DNA from 2 places in the Gluconobacter sp. OJA genome. Region 2 is predicted to be linked to the other one. Evidence: riboswitches for the same ligand, from Rfam matches in the RefSeq annotation. Region 2 holds a riboswitch; the other holds the start of a gene.

Region 1 (3,414 bases), on a different contig from region 2:
TCATCTCGATTTCGGTGCCGCGAAGGACTTTGAGGATGGCTCTTCCGTCAACCTCTTTGTCTCATGGAACCACCAGTTCACGATGGAGCCGCTCAAGCCGACGGCAAAGCAGTTCTATGACAAGAAAGACGGGATCGGGACGTATAATTACTCGTCCAGCTATGATCCGTCGAACCCGTCAAAATACGGGATGCTGAATGGCAATATGTGGGATCAGGTCTTCGTAACGCTGCCTGTCCACATTCATCTGCCGGCGAAATTCTCTTTCGATTTCAAGCCATATTACGTTTACAACGGTGGCTATACCTATAACGGAAGCCTCTTTAGCGGAGCGGGCCGTAACGCGACCATTGGCCAGGGTGGAACGCCCATTTCCGGCAGTGTGCCCTCAGCCTCTTACTACAGCGTTTATCGTCCGCACGCTGGGACGGTGGCGAAGCTGAATTATGATCCGGTCAGTTGGGATCATATGGAGTTGGGATACTGGTTCGATTATCAGGATAATCAGGTCAACAACATGTATTCCGTGTTGCAGACCAATGGCAGCCAGTACTTCCCGTACAATACCTCCAAGGGGCTGTATGTGAATGGAACCCGCTATATGCCGTACCAGGGGGATGCCGGGTGGAAGATCCATTCGCTGTTCTTCCAGAATACGGCCAAGTTCCTGCATGATCGCCTGACGCTGAATGGCGGCATCAAGGTCGCCATGATCAATCGCTGGACGGTCAATGGCGCATCGTCAACGCCCCGCACCGAGCAGAACCAGGTTGTGCCTCTGCCGCAGGTTGGCATCAGCTATCGGATTGATCAGCATAATCTGATCTATGTGAATGCCGAAGGCGACTTCCGCATGCCAGATCCGGGATCGCTGGGGCAGGTTTATGATGCACAGACGGGTGGCTATGTTGGCAATCCGTACAACCCGAAGCCGCAGTATTCGATCAAGGAAGAACTCGGCTGGCGCTTTGATAACGATTACTTTATGACGGATCTGGAGCTGTTCAACTACTCCATTACCAACCGTCTGTTGTCCACGAGCGTTTACATCAACAATCAGGCCATCAGTTCCACCATTAACGCGGGTAACCAGACCGCGCGCGGTGTTGACTTCATGATATCAGCACATCCGTGGCACCATCTCAGCCCGTATGTTTCCGTCGAATATCTGAACGCCACGATGGATTCCAATATCCTCACGACGGGCACCCTGAATGGTCAGACGGTCAGTGATCTGCTGCCGACCAAGGGCAAGACGGCCGTTCAGTCTCCGCATGTGCATGCGAGTGCGGGCCTGACGTATGATGATGGCCATTTCTTTGCGAATGGCAGCGTCAGCTACGTGTCGTCCCAGTATTCGACGTTCATGAATGACGAGAAAATCCCAGGGTATCTGACGGACAATCTGTCACTGGGTTATCGCTTCAACTCCTACGGCCGGTTCAAGGCACCGAAGTTCCAGCTGAATTTCAGCAATCTGGGCGGCGATTTCGTCCGGACTGGCGCCTACAGCCTCGTGTCCAATGCCAAGGCAGCCAAGGGTGTTTACGGCAGCACGATCAGTGCCAGCGGAACGCCGACCTATTACCTCTATCCGCGCTTTAGTGTGACGGGGAATATCTCTGTCGGGTTCTGATCTGGCGGCGATATGCATTTGAGAGAAGGACGGCTCTTCCTGGAAACAGGGAGGGCCGTTTTTTTTGTATTGCGAGGATGACAGCGCTGGCTTTGAACGCTAGCATTTCGACAACGGTAATGGATTCTGCCTGACCATACTGGTCGAACCGCTCTCCTCCCCGAGATGCTGATGATTCCTGTCAAACTCGCTTCTTTAGAAGCATGACAGGAGAATTGCGTCCGATGCCTGCTTTCCATAATTTCCCCCGCGTGGCTGTGACGACATTGCGATGGGGCTTTCTGCTTCTGCTGCTTGGCGGAAGTGTCGGATCTGTTTGTGCCCTGTTTCTCTGGTTGTTGGACCAGGCCACGGACATACGGTTTGAGGCCCCTTGGCTGATCTTTGGCCTTCCGCTGGCCGGAGTGGGCGTTGCGCTGTTGTATCAGTGGTTTGGCGGGAAATCAGCCGCCGACAATAACCTGATTATTGATGAAATTCATAAGCCGGGTGGGGGCGTCCCTTTCCGCATGGCGCCTTTGGTTTTGTTTGGAACGGTTGTCAGTCATCTTTTCGGCGCATCTGTTGGTCGGGAAGGAACGGCCGTTCAGATCGGAGGAAGCTTTGCTGCTGCAATTGGCCGCCTGTTTCGGCTGCACGTGCAGGACATGCGCCTGTTGCTCATGGCGGGGATTGCCGCAGGTTTTGGTGCCGTTTTCGGAACGCCTGTTGCAGGGGCTGTTTTCGGACTGGAAGTTCTGACGCTTGGCCGGCTTGATTATGCGGCTCTGTTGCCGGTTGCGGTGGCCTCGATTGTCGCAGACTGGACGTGTCATGCATGGGGTATCCACCATGCCGTTTATCATGTCGGCTTTCGGGGGATCGCCGCGGCAGACGGTTCGATGTTTCACGTCAACGCCGTTTTGCTGGTGAAGGTCGGTTTTGCTGCCGTGTGTTTCGGTCTCGCAAGCCGGGCGTTTGCGGACGGTGTTCATCGCCTGGCAGGCGTCTTCCAGCGCCTTTGTCCATCAGCCTGGATACGGCCTGCAATTGGTGGCGTGCTGACGTTGCTGCTGGTCTGGATACTCGGAACGCGGGACTACCTTGGCCTCGGCACTGTCTCACATGTGGAGGGCGGGGCGAGCATTCTGAACTTCTTTGGGGCTGGATATTATCCCTGGAGCTGGTTCTGGAAATTGGTCTTTACTCTTGTCGCATTGGCAACCGGCTTCAAAGGCGGCGAAGTGACGCCCCTTTTCTTTATCGGGGCGGGTTTGGGAAACGCATTGTCTCCTCTGCTGGGTGTGCCAGTTGATCTTCTGGCAGGGGTGGGGTTTGTGGCCGTGTTTGCCGGGGCAGCCAATACACCTCTCGCCTGTACATTCATGGCGGTGGAGCTCTTCGGCGCGACCGATGTGATTTATTACGCGACTGGTTGTTTCGTCGCTTATCTCGTGTCCGGCCATACCGGCATCTATCTTTCCCAAAGGATCGGGACGCCTAAACTGGCTCTTTTCTCAAAAGAGCAGGGGCAGTCGCTGCGAGATGTCTGCAATCGTTGATGCTATTTCCGGCGCGGTGGATTTTTCTTGGCGTTCAATGTCGTGCAGAGCAGGGCTGCCAGCAATATTTCTACGCTGAGCAGGCCAAGCCATGTGATGACATCAATGATGGGCGTTTGCGATCCATGGAGTTGAAGCATCAGGCTTAAACCCAGCAGTGCGAAGCCTGTCAGTCTGAGGCCGAGCAGATAGGACGCCGACGTGGCTTTTTTGAAGAAAACTCCGCTGCCACGAGCA
Region 2 (3,414 bases):
CGATCACGGGAACAGGCTTCCATGAAAATTTTTGGCAAATCGAAGGTTCTGCCTCTCGCCTCCGTCCTGACGGGACTGGCTCTGCTTGGCGGATGCGGAACGGCAATCACCAGCAGCAACAATCCCTCGCATGAACGGGCGCGTCTGTGGTGGGACTACAAGAGCCTGCCCGTCAAGTTCATCGGAACGGTTCCGGGTCAGACAGACGCGACGCTGGCTGCCCTTTATCCGACACAGGACGGCGTGGCATCGGCAGACAGCCGTCGTATCGTGATGTATCTCAACGCCGTGCGATTGCCTGCCAAGGACGAACTCTGCTCCGCCGAAACGGAATTTGCCCAAGGCGGGCCGAAAGGCGGTTTGACTCAGGTCACCGCAGCCATGTGTGACGGATCGAAAGAAATTACCCGCACCTCGGGACAGATTGCCACAGACGGCGCCTCTGCCCGGTGGCTGACGATCGGCTTCGACAATATTCGCGACCAGCTCTACACGGCGCTCACGCCCGGAGCTAATCACCCTTACATGGGGAACTGAGTTGTCCAATGCCGCGCGTGAAGTCGCTTGGGATATCAAGCGCGGCATCGGCATCGATGTTCAGTGATGGATCAACAATGGCAGCATCTCGTGGGCAAGAATGTCCTCGGTCACGCCTCCGAAAAGCCTTTCGAAGAAACGCGGATGCGTATAGGCGCCCATAACGAGAATATCCGCATTTGCGCGCAGTGCATGATCGCGAAGCGCGATCCCTTCACCGTCATCAATCCGAAAACGGTCGATACCGACACTGATGCCGGCATCCATCAACCGCCGGGCAGGATCAGGCATACATTCATCAGGGAGCGCTCCGATCAGGAAGGTCACGTGTTCGGCAGTCAGCAGCAACTTCCATGCCGCCGATAGTGCGGCATCCAACGCCCGGGACGGCTCCCACAGAATGACGGGACGAACGCCGATCGTCCGGGGCGCCTGCTCAGGAGCGATTAATACGGCGGCGTTGGCATCGAAAAGTGCTGCCATGAGAGTCTTTCTGGTCCGGTCGGGGTCGCTTGGCATGTGTCTGCCGACGACCACGAGATCGGCTTTCCGGCTTTGTTCGGCGACGATACTGCGAACGTCGCCTATCGCCTGGAGCCATTGTGCTGAGCCCGTGTCCGCGAGCGTCGTCATCCATCGCTCGGCGATGTCGCGCAAGGTACCACTCAAATTCTGTTCGCGCTTTTCGAACTCGGCGTGTTCGCTCTGCGTCTCGATGCCTTCGTCCTCAGACTGGAAGTCCGGATTGGTCTCCTGCCGCGGATGCAGGATCGTCACCTTGCAATCTTGCAAACGCACCATGAGGCTATCGACGGTGCGAAGGGTCTGGAGCGCCGGCCCAGGCCGATCGAGAATGGCCAGTATGTGCATGATAGATCTCCACTCCAAAGATAAACGACCTTCGGGACGAAGAGAGGCGCACATGTCTCCTCGTACCGATTGCGGCACAGAGGAGTCATCAGCCTTGCGGCGGTTTCAGGGGAACCCCATCCCCTTGTCCAGGACGACGAAATTCTGCTGTTCGCGCGTCATCGGGATTATGTGCGCCCGGCAGTGAGGGCGAGCAACAAAAAAGGAGGGCTGGCAGGTCACAAATACAGGAAACGGCTCTTCTCGGGATTAACCATGCCCCGACGGCGGCACCCTGAAGTAGCGCACTGCGACCGCTTTATGTTAACTCTCCCGACAAGGGGATGGAGCTCCCCCTTCAACCGCCCTCGCAAGGGCTGATGGCTCCTACCGCGACACAATGGCGGTGGGAGTGCGTCTGCATTTCGCCGCCCGAAACAGCGGGTTCCGTCCGAACTCGCGCAGAAAGGGAATGGCATGTCGTTTACAACCTGTCTTATCGTCATGGTCGGAGGCGCTCTCGGCACGTTGGCGCGTTACCTGGTTTCCGTCGCGGCCATGCCGATCAGCCGCTTCATCCCATGGGGCACGATCCTCCCCATCAACGCGCTCGGCTCGTTCGTGATCGGTTTCTTCGGCACGTTGACCCTTGCGGACGGGCGCTATCCGGTGTCGGAAAACATGCGTCTTTTCGTGATGATCGGGCTCTGCGGCGGCTATACGACGTTCTCATCCTTCAGCCTGCAGACGCTCGACCTGATCCGTAACGATGCCTGGGGGCGGGCGTCCGTGAACGTGGCTGCGTCGGTCATTCTCTGCATCGGTGCCGTGGCGCTGGGCCATATCACGGCCGACGGGTTCAACACGGGCGCCATCCGCATCGCCCAGACCGCAACCGAAGAAGACGCCTAACCGATAGGGCATCATGATCATGAATGGCTCAGGTGTGCCCCCTTGGTTGGTATGGGCTCTGTTATCAGCCGCCTTTGCGGCAATGACGGCAATCCTCGCCAAGCTCGGCGTTCAGGGGGTTGATTCTGATATCGCAACTTTCGTGCGCACGATCGTCATCGTCGTCGTGCTGGGAACGTTGCTTGCCCTCACCGGCAAGCTGCGCGCGCTAGACCCCATCGGTGGGCGGACGGTCCTCTTCCTCGTGCTGTCGGGTCTCGCCACGGGAGCATCATGGCTATGCTATTTTCGCGCGTTGAAGCTGGGCGATGCGGCGCGCGTGGCGCCTGTCGACAAGCTGAGTGTCGTTTTCGTGGCGATTTTCGGCGTCCTGGTCTTGGGCGAACATATGTCCGCCAAAGGCTGGGGCGGGGTTGTCCTGATCGCCCTCGGTGCTGTTCTCGTTGCCGTGGGCTAGGCACCGCGGCCATAACGCCGCATTGTTGCGCAACAGGGCCAATGAGTTTGTGGGGGCGTGCCTGTGCGCCGTGTTTGCCTGGTGCCTGACGGGTCCGGTGCACGCGCAGGGCGATCCCCAGGGTCTGAGCGCTAATTTACCCGTCAGGCTCAAGGACGCCTTTGTCACGCCGTCAGGACATGTCGCGCTGCAAACGGCCGAGCGCGTGAGTATAGCCGGCGACGGGCGCTACAGCGCGCGGGGTGGTCCGGCCATCAAGCTGGGGCTGCCCGGCCGGATCGAACTGAGCTTTGCGCCCGTGCGTCAGTTCGGCGACGCGTCAAGTGTTCATGGCAATCTGGCGGGCGCGGAAGTGGAATGGAACTTCCGCCAGCAGGGGCGCTACGTTCCGGCCATGCTCATATCGCTCATCCGCCAGGAGCCTTATGGGGGCGGCCATCAGGGACCACGCGACAGCGTCCAGTTCGTTGCGACGAAATCGCTTGGCCGTTCCAGGCAAGCGCCCAGGGTCGGCATAGAAATCGCCTGGACGCGATCCTTCAGGGTTCGGCCTGACGAGCGGCCGAAACGATGGATGGTCGGGATGGTCAGCTCGCATCTGATAGGGCCTCGAACTGCGCTGGTCGCCGATGTGGTGCGTCAGCAGCAAACCAGGCAAC

Evidence for each region. A riboswitch is a leader RNA that binds a small molecule or an ion and turns the genes downstream of it on or off. The one in region 2 is predicted to bind fluoride.
Region 1: it holds a riboswitch for fluoride, as region 2 does, so the genes downstream of both, ABDK75_RS03510 (voltage-gated chloride channel family protein) here and crcB (fluoride efflux transporter CrcB) in region 2, are expected to answer to the same signal.

Annotation. Positions count from the first base shown of each region.
Region 1 is NZ_JBDIWI010000001.1:757,784-761,197, forward strand. It holds gene ABDK75_RS03505 (TonB-dependent receptor) at 1-1,636, shown strand, start outside; fluoride riboswitch at 1,743-1,824, shown strand; gene ABDK75_RS03510 (voltage-gated chloride channel family protein) at 1,861-3,177, shown strand; gene ABDK75_RS03515 (hypothetical protein) at 3,180-3,414, opposite strand, start outside.
Region 2 is NZ_JBDIWI010000003.1:112,085-115,498, reverse strand. It holds gene ABDK75_RS14590 (hypothetical protein) at 22-537, shown strand; gene ABDK75_RS14585 (universal stress protein) at 598-1,407, opposite strand; fluoride riboswitch at 1,480-1,540, opposite strand; fluoride riboswitch at 1,718-1,783, shown strand; gene crcB (fluoride efflux transporter CrcB) at 1,864-2,298, shown strand; gene ABDK75_RS14575 (EamA family transporter) at 2,312-2,755, shown strand; gene ABDK75_RS14570 (hypothetical protein) at 2,961-3,414, shown strand, end outside.